DNA from 2 places in the Lysobacter sp. SCRH-1R genome. Region 2 is predicted to be linked to the other one. Evidence: predicted binding sites of a transcription regulator. Region 2 holds the regulator's gene; the other holds the start of a gene.
The links. Region 2 encodes FliA, which starts transcription of late flagellar genes. Its sites were predicted from a motif close to TAAAGTTTNNCNNNCNNNGGCCGATAA; they were not measured.
Positions count from the first base shown of each region.

Region 1: a site for FliA is predicted at 7,809-7,835, ahead of AC3ANK_RS14770 (HDOD domain-containing protein). Genes of this name have one in related genera too.

Region 1 is NZ_CM173227.1:3,207,983-3,219,652, forward strand. Features, by position in the region: gene AC3ANK_RS14740 (alpha/beta fold hydrolase) at 1-528, shown strand, start outside; gene AC3ANK_RS14745 (homoserine dehydrogenase family protein) at 767-1,891, opposite strand; gene AC3ANK_RS14750 (O-succinylhomoserine (thiol)-lyase) at 1,888-3,078, opposite strand; gene metX (homoserine O-succinyltransferase MetX) at 3,075-4,136, opposite strand; SAM riboswitch class I at 4,208-4,333, opposite strand; gene AC3ANK_RS14760 (NHL repeat-containing protein) at 4,451-5,563, shown strand; gene AC3ANK_RS14765 (peptidoglycan DD-metalloendopeptidase family protein) at 5,568-6,485, shown strand; gene AC3ANK_RS14770 (HDOD domain-containing protein) at 6,690-7,769, opposite strand; gene AC3ANK_RS14775 (peptide chain release factor 3) at 8,422-10,026, shown strand; gene AC3ANK_RS14780 (DUF1294 domain-containing protein) at 10,054-10,320, shown strand; gene AC3ANK_RS14785 (aspartyl/asparaginyl beta-hydroxylase domain-containing protein) at 10,434-11,063, opposite strand; gene AC3ANK_RS14790 (sulfotransferase family 2 domain-containing protein) at 11,066-11,670, opposite strand, start outside.
Region 2 is NZ_CM173227.1:3,361,322-3,372,991, reverse strand. Features, by position in the region: gene AC3ANK_RS15470 (chemotaxis protein CheW) at 1-1,063, opposite strand, end outside; gene AC3ANK_RS15465 (ParA family protein) at 1,125-1,904, opposite strand; gene motD (flagellar motor protein MotD) at 1,904-3,016, opposite strand; gene AC3ANK_RS15455 (flagellar motor protein) at 3,033-3,773, opposite strand; gene AC3ANK_RS15450 (chemotaxis protein CheA) at 3,915-5,633, opposite strand; gene AC3ANK_RS15445 (protein phosphatase CheZ) at 5,845-6,483, opposite strand; gene cheY (chemotaxis response regulator CheY) at 6,480-6,872, opposite strand; gene AC3ANK_RS15435 (RNA polymerase sigma factor FliA) at 6,993-7,760, opposite strand; gene AC3ANK_RS15430 (MinD/ParA family protein) at 7,757-8,659, opposite strand; gene flhF (flagellar biosynthesis GTPase FlhF) at 8,643-10,883, opposite strand; gene flhA (flagellar biosynthesis protein FlhA) at 11,028-11,670, opposite strand, start outside.

The DNA.
Region 1 (11,670 bases), 150 kb from region 2:
CGCCTGATGCTGGTCAATCCGATCGGGCTGGAAGACTGGAAGGCGCTCGGCGTGCCGTGGGCGAGCGTGGACGCGAACCTTGCCGGCGAACTGAAGACCAGCTTCGATTCGATCAAGCGTTACCAGCAGCAGGTGTACTACAGCGGCCAGTGGAAGCTCGGGTACGACCGCTGGGTCGGCATGCTCGCCGGCCTGTACGCCGGCCCGGGAAAGCAGCGCGTCGCATGGAACCAGGCGCTGACGACGGACATGGTGTTCACGCAGCCCGTCGTGCACGAGTTCGCGCAGCTGCGCGTGCCGACGACGTTGTTCATCGGACAGCGCGACCGGACGGCGATCGGCCGCGACCGCGCATCGCCCGAACTGCGCGAGCGGCTTGGCGATTATCCGGCGCTGGGCAAGCGCGCGGCGAAGGCGATTCCGGATGCGACGCTGGTGGAGTTCGACGACCTGGGGCATTCGCCGCACGTGGAAGCGCCGGCACGGTTCGAGAAGGCGTTGCTGGAGGCGTTGGCGGTGAAACGGTGAGTGTCGCGTGCGGGCGCGCTGTGAATGACGGCTCGCTTGAGCCGCTCTCCCATTGGCGACCCGAGGGAGTGAACCGCTGAGCGGGGATGGGCGGGAGGCGGGAGGCGCGACCACGCTGGCATTCGCGAGCTTGCGCCGTTGCCTTTGGAGCCCGGGTAAGCGAAGCGCACCCGGGAGCGCGGTCGCCTCCCCTACCCGGATGCGCTTCGCTTACCCGGGCTGCAAGCGCAAGCCGTCATCACGGCGAGCGCCGGGATGGCGTGCAACTCCCACGGCTGCGCAATACCCGCAACACATCATCCAGCAACCCCGCCGCAGTCACCTCCGCACCCGCACCCGGGCCCTGGATCACCAGCGGCTGCGTCGCATAACGATCCGACCAGATCGCCACGCGGTTGTCCGTTCCCGCGCCGCCGGCGAGCGGATGATCCGACGCGAGCGATTCCAGCCCGACGCTCGCCCGCCCGTCCTGCAATCGCGCGATGAAGCGCAGCTTCTCCCCGCGCTTGTACGCCGACTGGAAGCGCTCGCGCAGCGGCGTGTCGAGGGCGGGCAGCGCGGCGTCGAGCGCGTCCTTCGACAGGATCGCCAGTTCCGGCGGTACCAGCGAGGCGACGTCGACGTCGCACGCTTCCAGCTCCACTCCCGCCGTGCGCGCGAGGATCAGCAGCTTGCGGCGCACGTCCTCGCCGGAGAGATCGTCGCGCGGATCCGGCTCGGTGTAGCCGGCGTCGCGCGCCTGCCGCACCAGCGCGGAGAACGGGCGCATGCCGTCGTACTGGTTGAACAGCCACGCGAGCGATCCCGACAACACGCCGGCGATGGCATGGATGCGGTCGCCGCCCTCGCGCAGTTCGCGCAACGACCGCAGCAGCGGAAGCCCTGCGCCGACGGTCGCGCTGTCGCCGTAACGCGCATCGCCCGCGAGCGACGCCGCACGGATCGCCCGCCATCGCGACAACGACGTGCCTTGGCCGATCTTGCACGCGGTGGCGACGTGGATGCCCTGTGCGAGCCAATGCGCATGACGCTCGGCGACCGCCTCGCTCGCGGTCGCGTCGATCACCACGCGCGGCCCGTCCCCGCGCAAAGCGGCATCGACCGCATCGAGCGAACTGCCCTGCGGCGCCAGCGCGAGTCGACGCAGCGCGTCGCCCGGTGCGAGTCCCGAACGATCGCCCGCACACGCGCGCGAATTGGCGACGTGCACGAGTTCCAGGCGTTCGCCGAGCGGCGATGCGCGCCACGACGCGAGCCGCGCGAGCACCGCGCTTCCGACCGTGCCGGTACCGAGCAGCGCCACCCGCGCCGGTACGGCCTGCGCGGCCGAAGCGCGCGCGACTTCGACCGCCGCCACGCTCATCGTTTGACGCGCTCGGCAATCGCCACGGCCTGTTCCGCGCGCTCCAGCGCGACGGCGATGTCGGCGACCAGATCGTCGACATGCTCGATGCCCACCGACAACCGCAGCAGACCGTCGCCGATGCCCGCGGCTTCGCGCGCTTCGGCCGACATCGCCGCGTGCGTCATCGTCGCCGGATGCGCGACCAGGCTTTCCACGCCACCGAGCGATTCGGCCAGCGTGAAGCACTGCAGTCCGTCGAGGAACGCGCGCACCGCATCGACGCCGCCGTCGAGTTCCACGCTCAGCATCGCGCCGAAACCGTCCTGCTGGCGCGCGGCGAGCGCGTGCCCCGGGTGCGATTCCAGTCCCGGGTAATGCACGGCGCGCACCGCCGGATGCGCGTCGAGCAGCGACACCAGCGCCTGCGTGTTCTCCTGGTGCACGCGCAGGCGCGCATCGAGCGTGCGCAGGCCGCGCAGGGTGAGGAAGCTGTCGAACGGCGAGCCCGTCAGTCCCAGCGCGTTGGCCCACCACACCAGCTGCTGGTGTTGCTCGGCGTCGCGCGCGACGACCGCGCCGCCGACCACGTCGCTGTGGCCGTTGATGTACTTGGTCGTGGAATGCAGGACGAAATCCGCGCCGAACGCGATCGGCTGCTGCAGCGCCGGCGAAAGGAACGTGTTGTCCACGACGGTCAGCGCGCCCTTCGCCTGTGCGGCTTCGATCACGAAGCGCAGATCGGTGATGCGCAGCAGCGGGTTCGACGGCGTTTCGATCCACACCACCGTGGGATCGCTCGCCAGCGCATCGGTCAGCGCGCGCGGATCGGTGAGGTCGGCGGTGATCAGTTCGAACGCGCCCTTCTTCGCCAGCGCATTGAACAGGCGCCAGCTGCCGCCGTAGCCGTCGTGCGGCACGACCAGGCGGTCGCCGGGCTTGAGCAGCGCGTGCAGCAGCAGCGTGATCGCGCCCATGCCGGTGGCGGTGACGACACCGCCGGCGCCGCCTTCGAGTTCGGCCAGGGCTTCGCCCAGCAGGTCGCGGGTCGGGTTCCCGCTGCGGGTGTAGTCGTACTGCCGCTTCTCGTTGAAACCGGCGAAGCTGAAGTTGGACGACAGCACGATCGGCGGCGTCACCGCGCCGAAGGCGGTGTCGCGGTCGATGCCGGCGCGGACCGCGGCGGTACAGCGGTTGCGCGTGCTCATGCGGCCACCTCCAGCGCGTCGTCGAGCGCTTCGCCGAGGATCTGCGCGATCGCGCCCTCCTCCTTCAGGAACGCATCGTGTCCATACAGCGAGCGGACCACGCGCAGGCGCGTTTCGCCGCGAAGACGCTCCACCAGGTCGTAGGCATCCGACACCGGCACGAGGCGGTCTTCGGCGACGGCGACGACGGTCACCGGCAGGCGGATCGTGGTCGGATCCACGTCCTGCAGGTCGATGGATTCGGACAGGCGCAGATAGGCCGTGGTCGAAGTGCGCTGCACGTAGCTCGCGCCGCAATGATCGAGGTAGTCCTCCGCACCCACGCGCACGCGGCCTTCGCTCACCTGCGCCGGTTCGAAGCGCGCGTCGAACTCCTCCGGCGTGCGGTAGCTCAGGATCGCCAGCTGCCGTGCGAGCGCGAGGCCATGCGTCTCATCGCACTGCAACGCACCCAGCGCGACGGCGCGGCGCTGCAGCGCGCGCCATGCGCTCGCATACGGATGCGCGCGATGCACGCCGCTGATCGCCACCAGCTGTTCGACGCGCGCACCGTGTCGCGCGGCGAACTGCAGGCCGACCATCGCGCCGTACGAGCAACCGACGAACGCCTGCAGGCGCGCGACCTGCAACACGTCGAGCAGCGCGGCGATGGCGTCGGCCTGGTCGGCGGGGTCGAGCGGCGTGTCGAGGGTGCCGTCGGCGCCGATCCAGTCGAAGGCGATCAGGCAGCGCTCGCGCGGATCCAGCGGCTTGCCCGCGCCGACCTGCTGCTCCCACCAGCCGCTTTCGGGAAACGCGGCGCTGGCGGCGAGGTGGCGATGCGCCGAGATGCCGCCCGCGACGAACACCGCCGGCAGCGTGCGATCGCCCAGGATCTCGTAACGCAGCGCGATGCGACGCGTGCCGGCGTGGCGAAGGTCCAGGTCGACCGTGCATTCGCCGCGCTGCGCGTGGATGGCGTTGGCGAACACGGCGGCGTGCACGACGGGATCGAACGCGTCGATGCGCTCGGCCGGCGCGACGTCGGAAGCGAGGGCGGAAACGGGGGCGAAGCTCATGGCGGCATCCTTGAAGACGAAGGGCCACCGAGCCTGCGAGTCGCACTGCGCGCCCCGCGGGACGCGCATCGCAACCATCTTTCGACCGGCGCCTGGCGCGCCCCGTCGCAGGAATTGGCACCTTCGCCCGCGCTTGCGCGCTGGGTTGGGTTGCCCCGGCTTCAAAGGGCCTGTCCCTCAGCCGGTCTCGATGGATGGCCGCAGTCTGCCCCCGGCCGGCGGGGCTGTCAATCGCTTCATCCGCATATAGCGATTTATTATGTCAGTCACGTCCCCGGCTCCCGATGCAAAGTCGGCCCGAATACACTTCGGCGATGACTCCCCGCCTGTCCGCCCCCGCCGCCATCGCGTTCGCGCTGGCGGCCCTGGCCTCCGCCTGTTCCACCGTCCGCCCCGTCGAGCCCGCGGCGGTTTCCGTACCCGCCGCCAAGCCGGAACCGCGCACCGTGCTGGAGCGCTACGTCTCCGGCGAAAGCGCGCAGGACGAACTGGATTCGCTCGCCACCTGGACCACCGAGGAAGGCGCGACGTGGCTGCTCGCCACCGCGAAATCGACGGATCGGCTGGTCGTGTTCGACGCCGACACCGGTCGTCGCCTGCGCGAGGTCGGCGGCGAGGGTTCGGCGCCCGGGCAGTTCAACCGCCCCAACGGCATCGCGGTGTACGGCGATTACGTGTTCGTGGTCGAACGCGACAACCATCGCGTGCAGGTGCTGTCGCTGCCTTCGTTCGCGCCCGTCGGCACGTTCGGCGGAGAGGAACTGCGCAGCCCGTACGGTGTGTGGCTCACCGAGACCGAGCCCGGCGAGCTGGAGGCCTACGTCACCGACAGCTTCATGTACGGGAAGAAGTTCGACGAAGTGCCGCCGCTGGCCGAACTGGACCAGCGCGTGCGCCGTTACCGCGTGCAGTTCGACCAGGCGGGCCGGCTTCGTGCGTCGTACGCGGGATCGTTCGGCGACACCACGCCGGACGCCGCGCTGCGCATGGTCGAATCCATCGCGGGCGATCCGGCGAACGATCGCCTGCTGATCGCCGACGAGGACCGTCGCCACGAATCCACGCTGCGCGAGTACAGCTTCAGCGGCAAGTACACCGGCCGCAGCCTGCCGCAGGACAGCTTCGCCGCGGAGGCCGAAGGCGTCGCGCTGTGGAGCTGCGCCGACGGCAGCGGTTACTGGATCGCGGTCGACCAGCTCGCACCGCTGACGATCTTCCACCTGTTCGACCGCACGACGCTGGAACCGCGCGGCAGCTTCGAAGGCGAGACGACCGCGCACACCGACGGCGTCGCGCTGCATGCGGCGTCCACGCTGACGTTCCCGGCCGGCGCGCTGTTCGCCGTGCACGACGACAAGTCGGTGTCGGCCTTCGACCTGGCCGAAGTCGCGCGCGTGCTGCAGCTCTCGCCCGACTGCGCGCAGTGACGCGATGACGCGCGCGCGCCGCCATGCGGTCTGGTTCCTCGGTGCCGTCACGCTGCTGACGGCGTTCGGCGCGGGCGCGGCGAAGATCTACCGCTGGACCGACCGCAACGGCATCACGCATTACGGCGACCACGTGCCGGACGCGCCGCCTTCGCAGGTGAAGACCATCCCGGTGGAAGGCGAACCGGGCGCGATCGCGCGGCTGCGCATCGAGAACGACGGCGACCGTTTCCTCGCCTTCGCCGACAACCGCCTCTCCGGCCCGGTGGAGGTGCAGCTGGATTTCAGCCGCAGCGACAACGTGATCGGCAATCCGGTGCTGCCGGCGCGCGCCACCGTCGCGGCGCGCAGCAGCGCGCTTGTCGCCGTGCTGAGTTCCGCCGATCCCGACCGCGGCTTCGATTTCGAGTTGCAGATGGACAGCCTGCCGGGTGATCCCTCGGCGCGTCCGCGCGACGTCGAATACCTGTTGCCGTTGCAGCAGGCACAGTTCCGCATCGACCAGGGCTATGGCGGGCATTTCAGCCATCGCGACGAACAGAACCGCTACGCGGTCGACTTCGCCGCCGATATCGGCACGCCGGTACTCGCCGCGCGCGATGGCGTGGTGATGCAGGTGGAATCCGACTTCGACAAGGCCGGGCTCAATCTGGAGCGTTACGGCGGTCGCGCGAATTTCGTGCGCATCCTGCACGAGGACGGGGCGATGTCGCTGTACGCGCACCTGAAATCCGAAGGCGCGCTGGTGCGCGTGGGTCAGCGCGTGCGGGCGGGGCAGCAGATCGGGCTGTCGGGCAACACCGGCTTCACCACCGGCCCGCACCTGCATTTCGCGGTGCAGGTCAATCGCGGGATGAAGCTGGAGTCGATCCCGTTCCGCATGACGGGGCCGCAGGGGCCTTTGCGGATCGCGGGGAATTAGCGCGGCTGCCATGCGGCGGCGATAACGAAGCAGGCGACACCCTCACGGGCGGTTGTAGTCCGGGTAAGCGAAGCGCACCCGGGGACCGCGTGACAGCTCCCGGGTGCGCTTCGCTTACCCGGGCTACAAAAGCTACAAAAGCGGCGAAGGCACGGACAACGCAAAGGCCGCGTCACCGACGCGGCCTTCCGAACGAACGAGCTCCTACGCCGCCTGCGCCGCCGACGGCTCCACCATATCGCGCCATTGCGGCAGCCGGTCGAGCACGTTGACGCTGCGCAGGTAGCCTTCGTCCAGCGGCGCGCCGGCGACCAGCGATGCAGCGACGTGCACGGCGCCGGCGACCCAGAACCCGCTCGCCTTCAAGCGTCCGGGGCGGTGCTGGAACGCCACGCCTTCGACGATCGGCATCGGCAGGCCCCACAGGCCCAGCAGGTACGCACCGGCTTCGGCGTAGTGCGGGCCGGTCGAACCTTCCGAGCCGTCGGACACGCCGGGCAGCAGCTTGCCGACTTCCGCCAGCAGGCCGGCGGTCGCGGCGAGTTCGGCGCTCGGGCCAGCGAGCAGGCGACGCGCCAGGCGCGACGTGCGCAGCGCGCGGTCCTGGATCGCCTCGCGTTCCTTTCCGGCCAATTGCGTCGGGCCGAAGGCCTCGCTCGCCAGCACCAGGCGCAGCAGTTGCTGGTGGCCCAGGCGCGTGACCGCGGCGCGGATGTCGGTGATCTCGCGACCTCCGGAGAAGTACGCCGAATTGCACAGGCGCAGCACCTTGGCGACGATCGCCGGGTCCTGCGAGAGCATCTGCGCGATGGCGGCGTTGCTCGCGTCGGGGTCGCGCAGCAGGCGCGAGAGTTCCAGGTACAGGCGCGGCGGCGGCGGCAGCGAACCGACGCGGCCCACGGCCTGCTTGAGTTCTTCGCTGCCCAGCACGTTGCGAAGTTCGGCGACGCTGTCGACGGCCTCGATCAGCTCGCCCGCGTCGAGCGGTCGCGACAGCAGCCGGTGCGCGCAGTCCAGGCCCTGCAGCATGCTGCTGTCCTCGCCCTGGTCCAGCAGCAGCACGCGCACCGCCTGCGGGTGCAGGCTGGACATCTGCGACAGCAGCGCCGGGCCCGGCACCGCGCCCACGCGCATCCCGCACAGGACCACGTCGACTTCCGTGAGCGACAGCGCCGCGTCGGCCTCGGTGAGCCAGTGCACGTCCCAGCCCAGGTCGAAATAGCCCAGCGACTCTTCGAATTCGCCGGCGCGGCCGGCGTCCTCACCCACGATCACAATGCGCACTGCAACCCCCGGCATACGGAATACGGATATCCATGACGGGTAGCGGCCCGGAAAGGCCGGGCTTTAGGAGGTGCTGAACGGGGATGTTCTGAACTGGGAGCACGCGCACACTTTCGGGGTCCGCGGCGAACCGTTTGGCGGTCGCGCAGGGGCGCCTGGGAGGCGGACGATTCGCGCCGTATGTCTGGCCCGGACCCTGGGAGATCGCGCTGGTTTGCTCCGAACGCCGAGCTCGAAGCTCGGGGCGCCGAGCTGTTTGCTCCGAACGCCGAGCCCGGAGCTCGGAAGGCCGGCCTATTTGCCCCGTATGCCGAGCTTGAAGCCCGGGGTACCGAGCTGCTCGCTCCGGACGCCGAACCCGGAGCTCGGATCGCCGGGCCATTTGCCCCGAACGCCGAGCTCGAAGCTCTGGGCGCCGAGCTGTTTGCTCCGAACGCCGGGCCCGGAGCTCGGAAGGCCGGGCTGTTTGGTCCGAACGCCGAGCTCTGAGGCCGGAACGCCGAGCGATGTGCTCCGGACGCCGGGCCCGGAGCTCGGCCGGATCGCCAGCCCGTCGCCCCCGACGGCCGCCAAGGCCAGCCGCGTATAATTCCCGCCCTTCCCGACTACCGACCCGCGGACCGCCGTTCGGCCCGTCCGCGCCTCCGTTGCCATGTCCGACGTTTCCCTCGAAGCCGCCCGCCGCCGCACGTTCGCGATCATCTCGCACCCCGACGCCGGCAAGACCACGCTCACCGAAAAGCTGCTGCTGTTCGGCGGTGCGATCCAGATGGCCGGCTCGGTCAAGGGCCGCAAGGCCGCGCGCCACGCGACCTCCGACTGGATGGCGCTGGAAAAGGAGCGCGGCATCTCGGTGACCAGCTCGGTGATGCAGTTCCCCTACGAGGACCGCATCGTCAACCTGCTCGACACCCCGGGCCACGCCGACTTCGGCGAGGACACCTACCGCGTGCTCACCGCGGTGGACTCGGCGCTGATGGTCATCGACGTCGCCAAGGGCGTCGAGGAGCGCACGATCAAGCTGATGGAGGTGTGCCGCCTGCGCGACACGCCCATCATGACCTTCATCAACAAGCTCGACCGCGAGGGCAAGAACCCGATCGAGCTGCTGGACGAAGTGGAAAGCGTGCTGAAGTTCCAGTGCGCGCCGATCACCTGGCCGATCGGCATGGGACAACGCCTGAAGGGCGTGGTGCACCTGGTGACCGGCGAGGTGCACCTGTACGAACAGGGCCGCAACTTCACCCGCCAGGATTCGACGATCTTCGCGTCGATCGACGATCCCGCTCTGGAAGAACGCATCGGCACGCAGATGCTGCAGGAACTGCGCGACGAGCTGGAACTCGTCGAAGGCGCCTCGCATCCCTTCGACGTCGCGAAGTACCTCGCCGGCGAACAGACGCCGGTGTTCTTCGGCTCGGCCGTCAACAACTTCGGCGTGCAGCTGCTGCTGGACTTCTTCGTCGAGCACGCGCCCTCGCCGAAGCCGCGCGCGGCGACCTCGCGCGAAGTCGCCGCGTACGAGCCCAAGCTCAGCGGCTTCGTCTTCAAGATCCAGGCGAACATGGACCCGCAGCATCGCGACCGCGTGGCGTTCATGCGCGTGTGCTCGGGCAAGTTCACCGCCGGCATGAAGGCCTTCCACGTGCGCAGCGGCAAGGAAGTGAAGCTCGCCAACGCGCTGACCTTCATGGCCAGCGACCGCGAGATCGCCGAAAGCGCGTGGCCGGGCGACGTCATCGGCATCCACAACCACGGCACCATTTCCATCGGCGACACGTTCACCGAAGGCGAATCGCTGAGCTTCACCGGCATTCCGAACTTCGCGCCGGAGCTGTTCCGCCGCGCGCGACTGCGCGACCCGCTCAAGCTCAAGCAACTGCAGAAGGGCCTGGCGCAGTTGTCGGAAGAAGGCGCGACGCAGTTCTTCCGCCCGCTGATGAGCAACGACCTGATCCTCGGCGCGGTCGGTGTGCTGCAGTTCGACGTCGTCGCGTACCGCCTGAAGGACGAGTACGGCGTGGACGCGAGCTTCGAGCAGGTGAGCGTCGCGACGGCGCGCTGGATCCGCTGCGACAACGAGAAGAAGCTCGAGGAATTCCGCGACAAGAACGCGATGAACCTCGCGCTCGACGCGGCGGGCCAGCTGGTTTACCTCGCGCCTACGCGCGTGAACCTGCAGCTCGCGCAGGAACGTGCGCCGGACGTGACGTTCCTGGCCACGCGCGAACACGCGCACGCCGCGGCGTTCGATTGACGACGCCGCGTTGACGAAGGCGCGCTGATGTCGATGTGGCTGACGTGGTGGCTGGCGTTCAACCTCGCCACCGCGCTCGTGTACGGCTACGACAAGGCGATCGCCGGCGGCCACCGCCGGCGCGTGCCGGAACGCACGCTGCTCGCGCTCGCGCTGCTGGGCGGCTCGCCGGGGGCACTGCTGGCGATGGGGTTGTTCCGGCACAAGACGGCGAAGGTGTCGTTCCGGCGGATGATGATCGCGATCGTCTTCGCGCAGATGGTGTTGCTGGGGATCCTGTACTTCCAGCGATAGCGGTTCGCCGGGCAAGCGGGCATTTGCAGCCCGGGTAAGCGAAGCGCACCCGGGGGCTGTGACGCCCGACCCGGGTGCGCTTCGCTTACCCGGGCTACAAGAGCTACAAGCGCCTATTTCCGCGCCGGCAACTTCCCCACCCACGGCGGCACCGGCTGGTCCGCGTCGAAATACTCGAAGATCAGGTGGATGCGATCGGTGTCGCCGTTGTTCTCCACGGCGTGCACGGCCATGTTGCTGACCTCGACCGCTTCGCCTTCGACGAAGTGATACCCGACGCCATCGATGTAGAACACCACGCGGTCGCTGGTCAGCAACGGCACGTGGATCTTGTGCGGCCACTTCGCCGCCGGGTTTGCATCGCGATGCGGCTTGATCACGCCGCCCGGCGCCATGCGCGCGAGCATCACGCGCGGGAATTCCCCGTTCGCATAACCGTATGGCGCGACCGCCTGCGTCAGCACCGGCTCGATCAGCGGGCGCCATGACGCCCACAGCGGGCGCTCGTAATGCTTGCGCCAATCCTGGAAGTCGCTGACGAAGCGGAACACGATGTGGCGCGTCCGATCGAGCGCCTCGAAGCGGTTCGGCTTGTCGGCGTTCTCGGCGTCCCACGTCGCTTCGGGAATCGCCAGCACGGCCTCGCGCAGGCGCGCGACGTCGACGTGGCCGAGGCGACGCACCGACGTCGTCTTGCGCGGGTTCGGCTGGATGTCGGCGGGCGTGAATACGGACGACGTCATGGTCAGAACCCGTATCCGAACAGTTCCAGATCGCGACGGTACAGCGCGGCCACGCTGTCGCGCAGTGCGTCGTCGTAATAGTCGCGATAACTGCCGCGCCGCGAACTGTTGACCTGGCCCAGCGTTGCGGCGGGCAGGTTCAGGCGTTCGCAGATGGCCTCGTACGAACCCTGCATTTCTTCCACGCGACCGACGTAATCGGCCAGCAGCGTGCCGTCCGCGTCGGTCACGAACGTGTGCTGCGGCTGGAACAGCACGTGCTGCCTCGCGCGCGCATCGTCGAGGATGTAACGCATCACCTGCCCGGGATTCTTCAGGAACGCGCCGTCCGCGCGCGTCATGAACGCGCAGTACGAGATGAAACGGTCGAAGGGATTTCGCACGAAGGCGAACTTGAAGTACGTGGCGAAGGCGGCCTCGCCCAGGAACGGTCGGATCTGCTGCAGCGAAATGTGCCCATGCTTGATCGCGGCGAGTTCCTCGAACGGGAAGCGCTTGTTCACGAACAGGCCGACCTGTTCGAGGTCGTCCTCGCTGAGGTGCTCGCGCAGCGCCTGCCGCACCGAATGCGTGCCGGTCTTCGGGATGGCGGCGAAAACGAAACGGT
Region 2 (11,670 bases):
GTTCGTTGTCGCGTTCGACCACGACGATGCGCGCGCGCTCGTCGGGCGTGACGCGGCCGGTGCCGAGCCACAGCCCCAGGTCGAACACCGGCACGATCCGCCCGCGCAGGTTCATCGCGCCGAGCACCGACGGCGCCGCGCCACGCATGGCGACGATGGGCGCGGTGCGGCCGACTTCCTGCACGCGCAGCAGTTCGATCGCGTAGCTGTCCTCGCCCACGGCGACGCGCAGCCAGCGGTGCGTGGTGGTGACCGACGGCGGCAACGCGGGCGGGGTGAATTCGACCGGACGCAGGCCGGTGCGGGCGTCGGGTTGCGCGCTGGTGGGGCGGTGGGCGGGTGGTTGCGGGGGTGTTGCGGGCGCGGGTGCGGCGATGGGAGCGGAAGCCGGTATCGACGCCGAAGCAGAAGCCGCGGCGCTCGACATGGACGGCGCAGCCGGTGCGGCCATGGCCGCGGCGAACAGCGGATCGGAGTCGAGTTCGGCGAGCAGCCCGGGATCGATCTGCGGCGCGGCGACGTCCGGCGCAGCGAACAAGGGGTCGGAGTCGAGCTCGGCGAGCAGGCCTGGATCGATCTGCGACGCCGCGACTTCGGGCGCAGCGAACAGCGGATCGGAGTCCAGTTCGGCGAGCAACCCCGGATCGATCCGCGACGTGGCCGGACTTGCCGGAGCATTCGTCGCGAACAACGGATCGGAGTCCAGTTCGGCAAGCAGACCCGCGTCGATCAACGTCGTCGAAACGTCGTCGTGAGCTGCAGCCTCAACGCTCCCTCCCCTGCCTGCAGGCGAGGGTTGGGGAGGGGTGACGTCCACAGCGCGGTCGTGCCCGGAGCCCGGCACCTGCGCGCCGCGTAGCTGTCCGGCGAACAACGGATCGGAGTCCAATTCCGCAAGCAACCCCGCATCGATCACCGACGGCGCAGCGTTGCCGTCAGCGACAGCCTCACCGCTCGCCAGCGCCATCACCGGCGCATTCGCCGCCACAGGCGCAGGCGCCACCGCATCGACCGTGAGGTCGAGCAGTTCGTCGAGGTAGGCGTCGAGGGCGGGATGGTTCATGTCGGTTCCGTTACGGGCGCATCGCCGCGCGCGAAGGCGGCAACGCAGGGCCCTGCAAATCTCAAGCCGCTTCCTTGTGCTGATCGCCGGCGGCTTCCTGCTCCAGCAGCCACTTCAATGCGCGCCGGTACATGTCGACGCCGCGACCGTCCGGCGGATCGGCCTTCACCAGCGAGGCCGCATCGCGCAGGCGCGTGTCCATCGGCACGGCGTGCGTCCAGACGCGGTCGCCGTAGCGGTCCTGCAACTCGTACAGGCTCGCCACGCCCGTGCGCGTGCGGCGGTCGAACAGCGTCGGCAGCACGTGGCGCGGCAGCGGGCGGCGGCGCGAACGCTCGACCATCTCCGCCGTGCGCAGCATGTCGGCCAGGCCGTGCAGCGCGAGCGGGTCGGTCTGCGTCGGCACGATCAGGCGATCGGCCGCCGCCAGCGCGTTGACCATCAGCAGGCCGAGCGTGGGCGGGCAGTCCATCAGCACGTAGTCGTAGACCTCGCGCACGGTGTGCAACGCGCGACCGAGCGCCAGGCCCAGGCCCGGCTGCGTCGCGCCGCGGCGTTCCAGCGTCGCCAGCGCGGCCTGCGCGGCGACGACCTGCAGGTCGGGCACGTGCGTGTAGCGCGCCAGTTCGAGCAGCCCGGCACCGCTGCCGCTGAACAGGTCGTGGGTGCCGGATGGCGGCGGATCGGCGGGGATCTCGAAGGCGCGCGTCAGCGACGCGTGCGGATCGAGGTCGAGCAGCAGCACGCGGTTTCCCGCGGTCGCGAGGCCGCGTGCAAGCAACAGCGACGTCGTGGTCTTGCCGACGCCGCCCTTCTGGTTGGCGATTGCCCAGGCGCGCATCAGCCCGCTCCCGGTTGGGTGGTGGTGGAATTCGTTCGTGCCGCCGCCGCACGCGCGGCGTCGGCGGCGGTGCGATCGGTTTCGGCGGCGATGCCGTCGTTCCCCGCGCCATGCGCGCGCGCGGCGGCCGCGGCGGCGCCCGGCGCCTTCGCGGCGGGGTAGAGGTCGGCGGCGACGTCGTCGGCCGTGTCGTCATCAGCCGCGTCGTCGTCCATGGCGATCGTCGGCGGCGAGCGGTCCTCGACCGCGTCAGGGCCCTGCGGACTGGCGAGGATCACCAGCAGCACGCGGCGGTTCGCGTTGCGGCCTTCGGGCGTGGCGTTGTCGGCGACCGGCTGGTATTCGCCGTAGCCGACCACCGCGAGGCGCGCCGGCGAAATGCCCGCCTGCGCCATCACGTGGACGATGCTCGCCGCGCGCGCGGTCGACAGTTCCCAGTTCGACGGGAACTGCGCCGTCGCGATCGGCATGTTGTCGGTGTAACCCTCCACGCGCAGCGCGTTGGGCTCGTCGGCCAGCACGGTGGCGATGCGGCGCACGGTGTCGACCGCGCGCGGGTTGGGCACCGCGACGCCGCTGGCGAAGAGGATGTCGCTCTGGATCTCGACTTCCAGGAAGTTGTAGCTGCGCCGCACGGTGACCAGCTTCTGCTTCACCAGTTCCGACAGCGCCTCCTGGATGCGCCGGCCGATCGAATGCAGCTGCGCGCCCTGCGCCGACTCGCGTTCGCTCACCTGGCGCGCGGCCTCCTTCGCGCTGCCGCTGGCGCCGAAGGTCGGCATGTCGAGCACCTGCTTCATGCGCGGCGAGGCGATGGGCGTGGACGAGGACGGCCCGGATTTCGAACCCGGCGTCACCAGCGAGGGACGATCGAACGCCGAACCGCGCAGCTGGTGCATGCCCAGCTGGATCGGCGTCACCGTGCGCGGCGGTCCGCCGAACGCGGACGACAGCGCATCGGCCAGCACGCGGTACTTGCCCTCGTTGATCGAGGAAATCGCGTACATCACCACGAAGAAGGCGAGCAGCAGCGTGATCAGGTCGCCATAGGGGATCGCCCACGCTTCGTGGTTGGCGTGCTCCTCGTGCTGGTGTCGGCGGCGACCGGCCATGATCGTGCGCGCTCCGTCAGACCACGAAGCCGTTGAGCCGCGCTTCGATGTTGCGCGGGTTCTCGCCCTGGGCGATGCCGATGAGGCCTTCGATGATCATCTCGCGCTCGTCGGCCTGCTGGTTGATCAGGCCCTTCAGCTTGGCCGCGATCGGCAGCAGCATCAGGTTCGCAAGGCCGATGCCGTAGATCGTCGCGGTGAACGCGGCGGCGATGCCGTGGCCGAGCTTGCTCGGGTCGGCGAGGTTCTTCATCACCGCCATCAGGCCGAGCACCGCGCCGATGATGCCCAGCGTCGGCGAATAGATGCCGGCGCCCTCGAACACCTTCGCCGCGGCGAGGTCGCGCTGCGACTGGCCGTGCAGTTCGATCTCCAGCATCTGCCGGATCGATTCGGGCTCCACGCCGTCGACCACCATCTGCAGGCCCTTGCGCACGAACGGATCGTCCTGCGCCTGCACTTCCGCTTCCAGGCCGAGCAGGCCCTGGCGGCGCGCGACGGTGGACCACTCGACCAGGCGCGCGATCATCGCCGGACGGTCCTGCACCGGCGGGCGGAACACCCAGCGCACGATCGCCAGCGCACGCTTGAACGTCGCCATCGGCGTCTGCACCAGGATCGCCGCGCACGTGCCCAGGATCACGATGACGAACGCCGCCGGCGACCACAGGCCGGAGAGGCCTGCGCCCTTCAGGATGCTGCCGCCGACCAGGGCGACCAGCGCGAGTACGATGCCGATGACGGAGAGTCTGTCCATGGGTCGATGGTCCTGGCTCAGGAACGAGGGAAGAGCAGCGGGAAACGAGCAGGGACGTCAGCGCTCACTCGTGTCTCGTTCCTGTTCACCCGTTCCTAGTTCTTAACGGTTGCCGCCTGCCCGACTTGAGCCGGCCTGCCTTCACTCGTTCCTGGTTCCCCGGCCTTCGTTCCTGGCCCGCAGGCCGGTCCTGAGCAGCGCGTCGACATCCAGGATCAGCGCCATGCGGCCGTCGCCGACCAGGCTGGCGCCGGCGTAACCGGCCAGGCCGCGCAGCGTGCGGGGCAGGGCCTTGATGACCACTTCCTCGCGACCGCGCACGCGATCCACCGTCAGGCAGAAGCGCGAATCGCCCGACTGCAGCACCACGCAGGTCGTCGCCGCGCCGGGTTCCGGCGGCAGGCCGAGCCAGGTGCGCAGCTCGATCAGCGGCAGCGGTTCGTCGCGCAGGTCGAGCATGCGCTGGCCGTCGACCCACAGCGGTTCGATGCGCTCGTGCGCGAGCACTTCGACCACGCGCACCAGCGGCAGCGCGTAGACGTCCTCGTCCAGTTCGATCAGCAGCGTCGGCAGGATCGCCAGCGTCAGCGGCACGCGGATCGCGAAGCGCGAACCGCGCCCGACCTCCGAATGGATCTGCACCTGGCCGGACAGTTCGCGGATCTTCGACTGCACCACGTCCATGCCGACGCCGCGCCCGGACAGGTCGCTGACTTCGCTGCGCGTGGAGAAGCCGGCCATGAAGATCAGGTTGAGGCATTCGTCCGAGGTCAGCCGCGCGGCGGCATCGGAATCGATCAGGCCCTTCCTGATTGCGCTGCGGCGGATCTTTTCCGGATCGATGCCGGCGCCGTCGTCGCTGACTTCGATCGAGACATGGTCGCCTTCCTGCTGCGCCGACAGGCGCACGATGCCCTGTTCGGGCTTGCCGGCGGCGCGGCGCGCCTCGGGCGATTCGATGCCGTGGTCGATCGCGTTGCGCACCAGGTGCACGAGCGGATCGGCCAGCGCTTCGACGAGGTTGCGGTCCAGTTCGGTTTCCGCGCCGATGATCTCCAGTTCGACCGACTTCTTCACCTGCCGCGCGACGTCGCGCGCGAGCTTGGGGAAGCGCGCGAACACGCGTCCGACCGGCTGCATGCGCACCATCATCACCGCCGATTGCAAACGCGAGGTGGCGACGTCGAGCGCGGTCACGGCGCGGTCGAGGTCCTCGTCGCGCAGGCGCGGGCGGATGGTCTTCAGGCGGTTGCGCGCGAGCACCAGTTCGCCGACCAGGTCGACCATGGCGTCCAGGCGGCGCACGTCGACGCGGACGGTGGGGTCTTCGGCGGCTTTTGAAGGAGCCGCGGCTTTTGCTCCTCCCGCTGCCTGCGGGGAGAGATGGGGAGGAGGTGAAGTCCGTGCGATTGCGTCGCCCGCAGGGGCCGGCTTCGCGACCGGCTTCGCCGAAATCGTCGGCACGTGCGTGACGAAACCCTTCGCGCCGTCGCGCAATGACTGCAGCAACCCGGCCGGTGCGTGTTCGGGTTCCTCGCCGTTCGACACGGCCGCGAGCATGTCCACCAGCAGGTCCAGCGACTGCTGCGCACCGTCGAACGCGTCCGCGTCCATCGGCACGGTGCCGTCGCGCGCGACGTTGAGGCGATCCTCCACCGCGTGGCAGATCTCCACCATCGGGCCGAAGTCGAGGAAGCCCGCGCCGCCCTTGATGGTGTGGAAACCGCGGAACACGGCGTTGAGCGCGTCGCGATCGGTCGGCGCGTGTTCCAGCGCGACCATCTGCTCGCCGAGCTGGTCGAGGATCTCGCGCGCTTCGATCAGGAAGTCGGCGGCGATGTCGTTGGCGATGGCGCTCATGAGCAGGAAACGAGAGGAGAGGGGTGAGGAACGAGTGACGCGGTCACGCGGAGCCCGGCGTTGGTAGCCCGGGTAAGCCAAGCGCACCCGGGGTTTGCGGCGCCGGAGACGTTGCCCCGGGTGCGGCCTTCGGCCTTACCCGGGCTACAAGAGCGACGCGCGCCGCGATTTGCTTCATCCGTTCTCATCGGCATGACTCGCGTCGAACGCCTCAAAGCCCCAGCGACGACAGCAGATCGTTCGCGTCTTCCTGCGTCGCGGGCGTCGGGTCCACGCCCGCCACCGACGGGCCGTAACCGCGGTTGTTGTGGTTGAGGTGGCTAAGGTGGATTGGCGTCGCCTCGCCGTCGGTGATCTCGCCCAGACCCGCATGCACCGCACGGACGAGTTCGACGACGCGGCGGATGATCTGGCCGGTGAGGTCCTGATAGCCCTGCGCCGCGGTCATTTCCGACATGCGCGAGCGGATCGCGGCGATGGTCGCGGCTTGTTCGTCGGTCGATGCATCCGGCAGCGTGCCCAGCAGGACGCCGCATTCCTGGATCAAATCGAGCGTGCGATGGCTCGCGTCCTCGCTCACGTGCACGACGTGCTCGAGGCGCGCGCAGGCTTCCGGCAGCGATGCGTTCGGATTCGCGCTGCCGTTGCCCAGCGCGGTGTCCAGTTCGCGCGCGAGCTTCGCCAGGCCCTGCACCAGCGGCTGGCTGCGCCACTGGATCAGCGCGTCGACGTTGCTGCGCCAGCCGGCGAGGTCGTCGTGTTCCAGCGCCCACAGCGCCGCGTGCAGGCGCGCGATGACGGCCTGCCGATCCTCGCTGAGCGCCTTCTCGAAGGAGGGCGCGTCGGTCACGCGGCGGCTCCCAGGCGCTCGAACACCTTGTTGAGCTTGTCTTCCAGCGTCGCCGCGGTGAACGGCTTGATGACGTAGCCGTTCACGCCGGCCTGCGCGGCTTCGATGATCTGCTCGCGCTTGGCTTCGGCGGTGACCATCAGCACCGGGATCTTCGCCAGCGACGCGTCGGCGCGGATCGCCTTGAGCAGGTCGATGCCCGGCATGCCCGGCATGTTCCAGTCGGTGACGACCAGGTCGAACGGCGCCTTCTTCAGCTCGATCAGCGCGGTCGAGCCGTCGTCGGCCTCGGCGGTGTTGTGGAAGCCCAGATCGTTGAGCAGGTTCTTGACGATGCGGCGCATGGTCGAGAAGTCGTCGACGATGAGGATGCGGATGTTCTTGTCCATGTGGGCTTGCTCGATACGAAGTGGTTCAAAAGGGAAGATCAGGCGGTTGCAGCCCGGGCAAGCGGAGCGCACCCGGGTCGTGCGCGTGGGTCCCCGGGTGCGCTGCGCTTGCCCGGGCGGTCAGAACTCGTCGTCGTCATCGCCGTGCGTCCCGCGCCATTCGCCCAGGCGCGAGCGCAACCGCAGCATCGCCTGGCCGTGGATCTGGCACACGCGCGATTCGGATACGTTGAGTACCGCGCCGATCTCGCGCAGGTTCAGTTCCTGCTCGTAGTACAGCGACAGCACCAGCTGTTCGCGCTCGGGCAGATGGCCGATGGCCGCGCCGAGCGCTTCCTTGAAGGCGACCTGCTCGAACTCGCGCGCGGGCGTCGCGCCGGCGTGGTGCGCCAGGTGCGGTTCGCCGTCGTGTTCGTCCAGGTGCGCTTCCAGGCTGATCAGCTGGCCGCGCGCGGCGTCCTCGAGCATGCGGTGGTATTCGTCGAGCGGGACGTTGAGCGCGACCGCCACTTCCTGCGCGGTCGCGGCGCGGCCGGTGCGCTGTTCGACCTCGCGTGTCGCCGCGACCACGTCGCGATAACGGCGATGCACCGAACGCGGCACCCAGTCGCCACGGCGGATCTCGTCGATCATCGCGCCGCGGATGCGGATGGATGCATATGTTTCGAACGCGGCGCCTTGATCGGCCTGGAAATTCCGCGCCGCGTCGATCAGGCCGAGCATGCCGGCCTGGATCAGGTCGTCGATCTCCACGCTCGCGGGCAGTCGCGCGGCGAGGTGGTGCGCGATGCGGCGCACCAGTTCGCCGTGTTTCTCGACGATCTCCGTGGCGTTGCCGTGGTCGGCCGCGCGCTGGGTCGCCTTGTATTGGGCGGCGGCGGCGTTCATGCGACGGCGCTCCTCAGCGGGTCGTTGGCGTTGGCGGCATTCGCGCCATGGGCGACGAGGCGTTCCATGAAGAACTCCACGCCGCCGCGCGGGCCGAGCGGCGACTGCCAGCTGCCGGCGCGTCGCGCGATGTCGCGGAAGGCCAGCGCCGACGGGCAGCCGGGAAAGGCCTCGACGACGGCTTCCTGACGCTGGATCGCGCGGCGCAGCCATTCGTCGCGCGGGATCGCGCCGAGGTAGTGCAGGGTGACATCGAGGAAGCGCGCGCTGACGCGTTCGAGCTTCTCGAACAGCTGCTTGCCCTCGATCGCGTTGTTGACCTGGTTCGCCAGCACCTGCACGCGGGTGACGCCGCGCTCGCGGCTGAGCACCTTGATCAGCGCGTAGGCGTCGGTGACCGAGGCCGGCTCGTCGCAGACCACCACGATCACGTCCTGCGCGGCCTGGCAGAAGGTCAGCACGCTGTCGGAAATGCCGGCGGCGTTGTCGACCACCATCGCGTCCAGCGGCAGGTCGAGCTGGCAGAAGGCGTGCACCAGGCCGACGTGCTGCTGCGGCAGCAGTTCGGTCATGTGGCGCTTGCCCGACGCGGCGGGGACGACCCACAAACCGCGCGGGCCTTCCAGCAGCGTGTCCTGCAGTTCGCAGCGGCCGGCGAAGACGTCGGCAAGGGTGAACTGCGGCGACAGGCCGAGCATCACGTCGACGTTCGCCAGGCCCAGGTCGGTGTCCAGCAGCAGCGTGCGCTGGCCGGCGTGGACCAGCGACATGGCGAGGTTCACCGACACCGAGGTCTTGCCCACGCCGCCCTTGCCGCTGGCCACCGCGATGACGCGTACCGGCGCGCGCGCGCTGCCGTTGGCGGCGGAGGTGGCGTTGAGATCAGCTGGCGAATGCATGGCGGTCCTCGGTGGGGAGGGTCACAGGGCGGGAATCGAGAGACCCGAGGGGGTTATCGGCAGCACGTCGCACTTTCTCGAGGGTCGAAACGAGGCGATGTGCATCGGCGGCGGCGATGTCGGCCGGAACCGCCTGTCCGTCGGTGGTGTAGGCCAGGCTCAGGCCCTGCTGGACCAGCACCGACAGCGGCGAACCCAGGCGGCCGGTCTCGTCCAGCTTGGTCAGCACCACGCCTTCCGGCGAGGCCGGGCGGTAGCGGCGGACCACTTCGCCCAGGTCGTGGGCGTTGGTGTTGGCCGGCAGCACCAGCAGGCTGCGCACGCGCTTGGCGGCGCGCAGCCAGAGGATCTGGCCGAGCAGCGCCCGGTCGCGCAGGCCGTGGCCGGCGGTATCGACCAGCACCAGCGGGTAGTCGGCGAGCTGGTCGAGCGCGTCGTTCAGCGCCTCCGGGCCGGCGGCTTCGCACACGGTCACGCCGAGGCGGCGGCCGAGGATGTGCAGCTGCTCCGTGGCGCCGGGGCGTTCGGTATCGGTGGTCACCAGGGCGACGTCGCGGGCGCGGTGGCGCTGGGCGAAGCGCGCGGCGAGCTTGGCGGCGGTGGTCGTCTTGCCGGCGCCGGTCGGGCCGACCAGGGCGATCACGCCGCCGTCGTCGATGGGTTCGTGGCGGGCGACGGAAATCGCGCGCGCCAGTTCTTCCAGCACCGGTTCGCGGATCTGCGCCGGCTCGAGGCGGGCGTCGATGCGGCCGGCGATGGTCTGCGCCAGATTTTCGTCGCAGCCGTAGCGCAGCAGCATGTCGAACGCGGCGGCCCGCGCCGGCGATCCGCGCAGGCGTTCGACGGTGAGCTGGCCGAGTTCGCGCTCGATCAGGGCGCGCATGGTCGCCAGTTCGTCGCGCATGGCGATGAAGGCGGGGTCGCGGTTGTCGGGGACGGCGTGGAGGTGGGGGGCTTCGGCTTTCGCAGCGGCGCTGTTCGGGGCGACGTTCGAGATCGCGGCCGACTGGGCCGCTCTCCCCACGGGAGAGGGGTTGGGGTGAGGGGCAACGGAGGGATTGCTCAACAGATCGATGTAGGAGGCAGAACCCCCTGCGGCAGCGACCTCTTCGACGTGATCCCGACCTCCAGGAGAAGGAAGCAACGCGTCATCGCTCCACAGATCCGCAAGGCTGCGGTACTCGCCCGCACCACTCGCCGAAGCGTCGGAAGAGAGGACAGCGCCACCGATCGGAGAGGCGGCCGTGGGCGCGGCCTCCTCCCGATCGGTGGCGCTCTCCCGCATTGCCTCGTTGCTGGCGGCGACCTTGCCGGCGTTCGCAGCCGCTTCGGCGATGGCGGCATTCGAGAAGGCCGCCGCCGTCGCTTCGAACTTCTCCCCCTGCGGAATCAGCGCCGCCATCATCGCGTCGAAACGCGAGGTGTCCGGCGGCGGCAGCGGCGAGGCCGTCACGACCGTTTCGGACTTCGGCATGCGCGGCGCGGTCTGCAGCGGCGTGCCGTCGCCGATGGCGAACACGGCGCGGCCCCGGATCGGCGATTCGGCGATCTTCGCGCGCGGCTGCGCGCCGGCGGACAACGTGACCACGGCCGGTTCGTCGCGTTCGAGTTCGACGCGCGTGGCCTGCGCAGGTTCCACGTTCTTCATTTCGATGCGCTCCATGTGGGCGCGCGCGTCCTCGCGCGGCGCTTCGCCGACCGGCGCGGTCCAGGCGGGCTTGGACTTCGATGGCTTGGTCAGCAGCGCGGCGAGCGAGCCGAAGCGCGATTTCTCTTCCGAGTTCGCCGCGGAGCGGTTTTGCTCCTCCCCCTCCTTGGAGGCCGGGGTTGGGAGGAGGGAGCCCGGCGCGGTAGCGCCGAGCCCTGCGCGGTTGGTTGTATGGCGTGCAAGCTCGCCGCTGCGCGGCTTCGCGACCCCTTCCCAACCCTCCCCTGCACGCAGGGGAGGGAGTCGATCGGCTTCGGGCTGCTTCGCCACCGGCACCGCAGCCACCGTCGCCGGCGTGCTCGGCGACGCCACCGGCGCCGGCGTGGCCGGCAGCGACGGCAAGGCGGCGCGCAGGGCCTGCTGCGCCAGCGATTCGTCGTAGTCGGTGGCGGCGACGATCTCGATGCCTTCCTCGACCGGACGGTTCGACAGGATCACCGCGTCGGGACCCTGTTCGTCGCGCACCATGCGCAGCGCGGTGCGCATGTCGGGGGCGGTGAAACGTTTGATTCGCATGGTGAGAGCCGTGATTCGTGATTCGTGATTAGTGATTCGTCAAAGCGGTGAACAACTGCGGCGGTGATGTGGTCGGTACCTGTGGGCCATCGGCGTTTGCTCCTGACGAATCACAAATCACGAATCACGAATCACGGATCGAAATCACCCCACCGCCCCCACCAACCGCAACCGCTTGTCCTCCGGCACCTCGCCGTAGGCCAGGACGGTCAGCGCGGGGACGCTGTGCCGCACGAGCCGGGCGATCGCCGAACGGATCCCGCCGGGGACCAGCAGCACGGCGGGTTCGCCGCGGCTTTCCTGGCGGGTGACGCACTCGCTGAGGTTCTGATGCAGACGCTCGGCGAGTCCGGGTTCCAGCGCGGCGCCCTGGCCGCTGACGGAGTCCTGCAATACCCGTTCCAAAGCCGGCGCCAAGGTATAGACGGGCAGTTCGGCGCCCAGTCCGTTCAGTTCCTGGACGATGAAGCGGCCCAGCGCGGTGCGCACCGCGGCCGTCAGCAGCGCCGGGTCCTGCGTATGCGGGCCGTGCTCCAGCAGCGCTTCGACGATCTGCCGCAGCTGGCGTACCGGCACGCGTTCGGCCAGCAGCGACTGCAGCACGCGCACGATGGTCGACAGCGGTAGCAGCTTCGGCGTCAGGTCTTCGATCAGGCGCGGCGAGGCGCGGCCCAGCGTCGCCAGCAGCTGCTGCACTTCCTCGTGGCCGAGCAGTTCCGCCGCACGCTCGCGCACCAGGTGCGACAGATGCGTGGCGATCACGGTCGCCGCATCGACGACCGTGTAC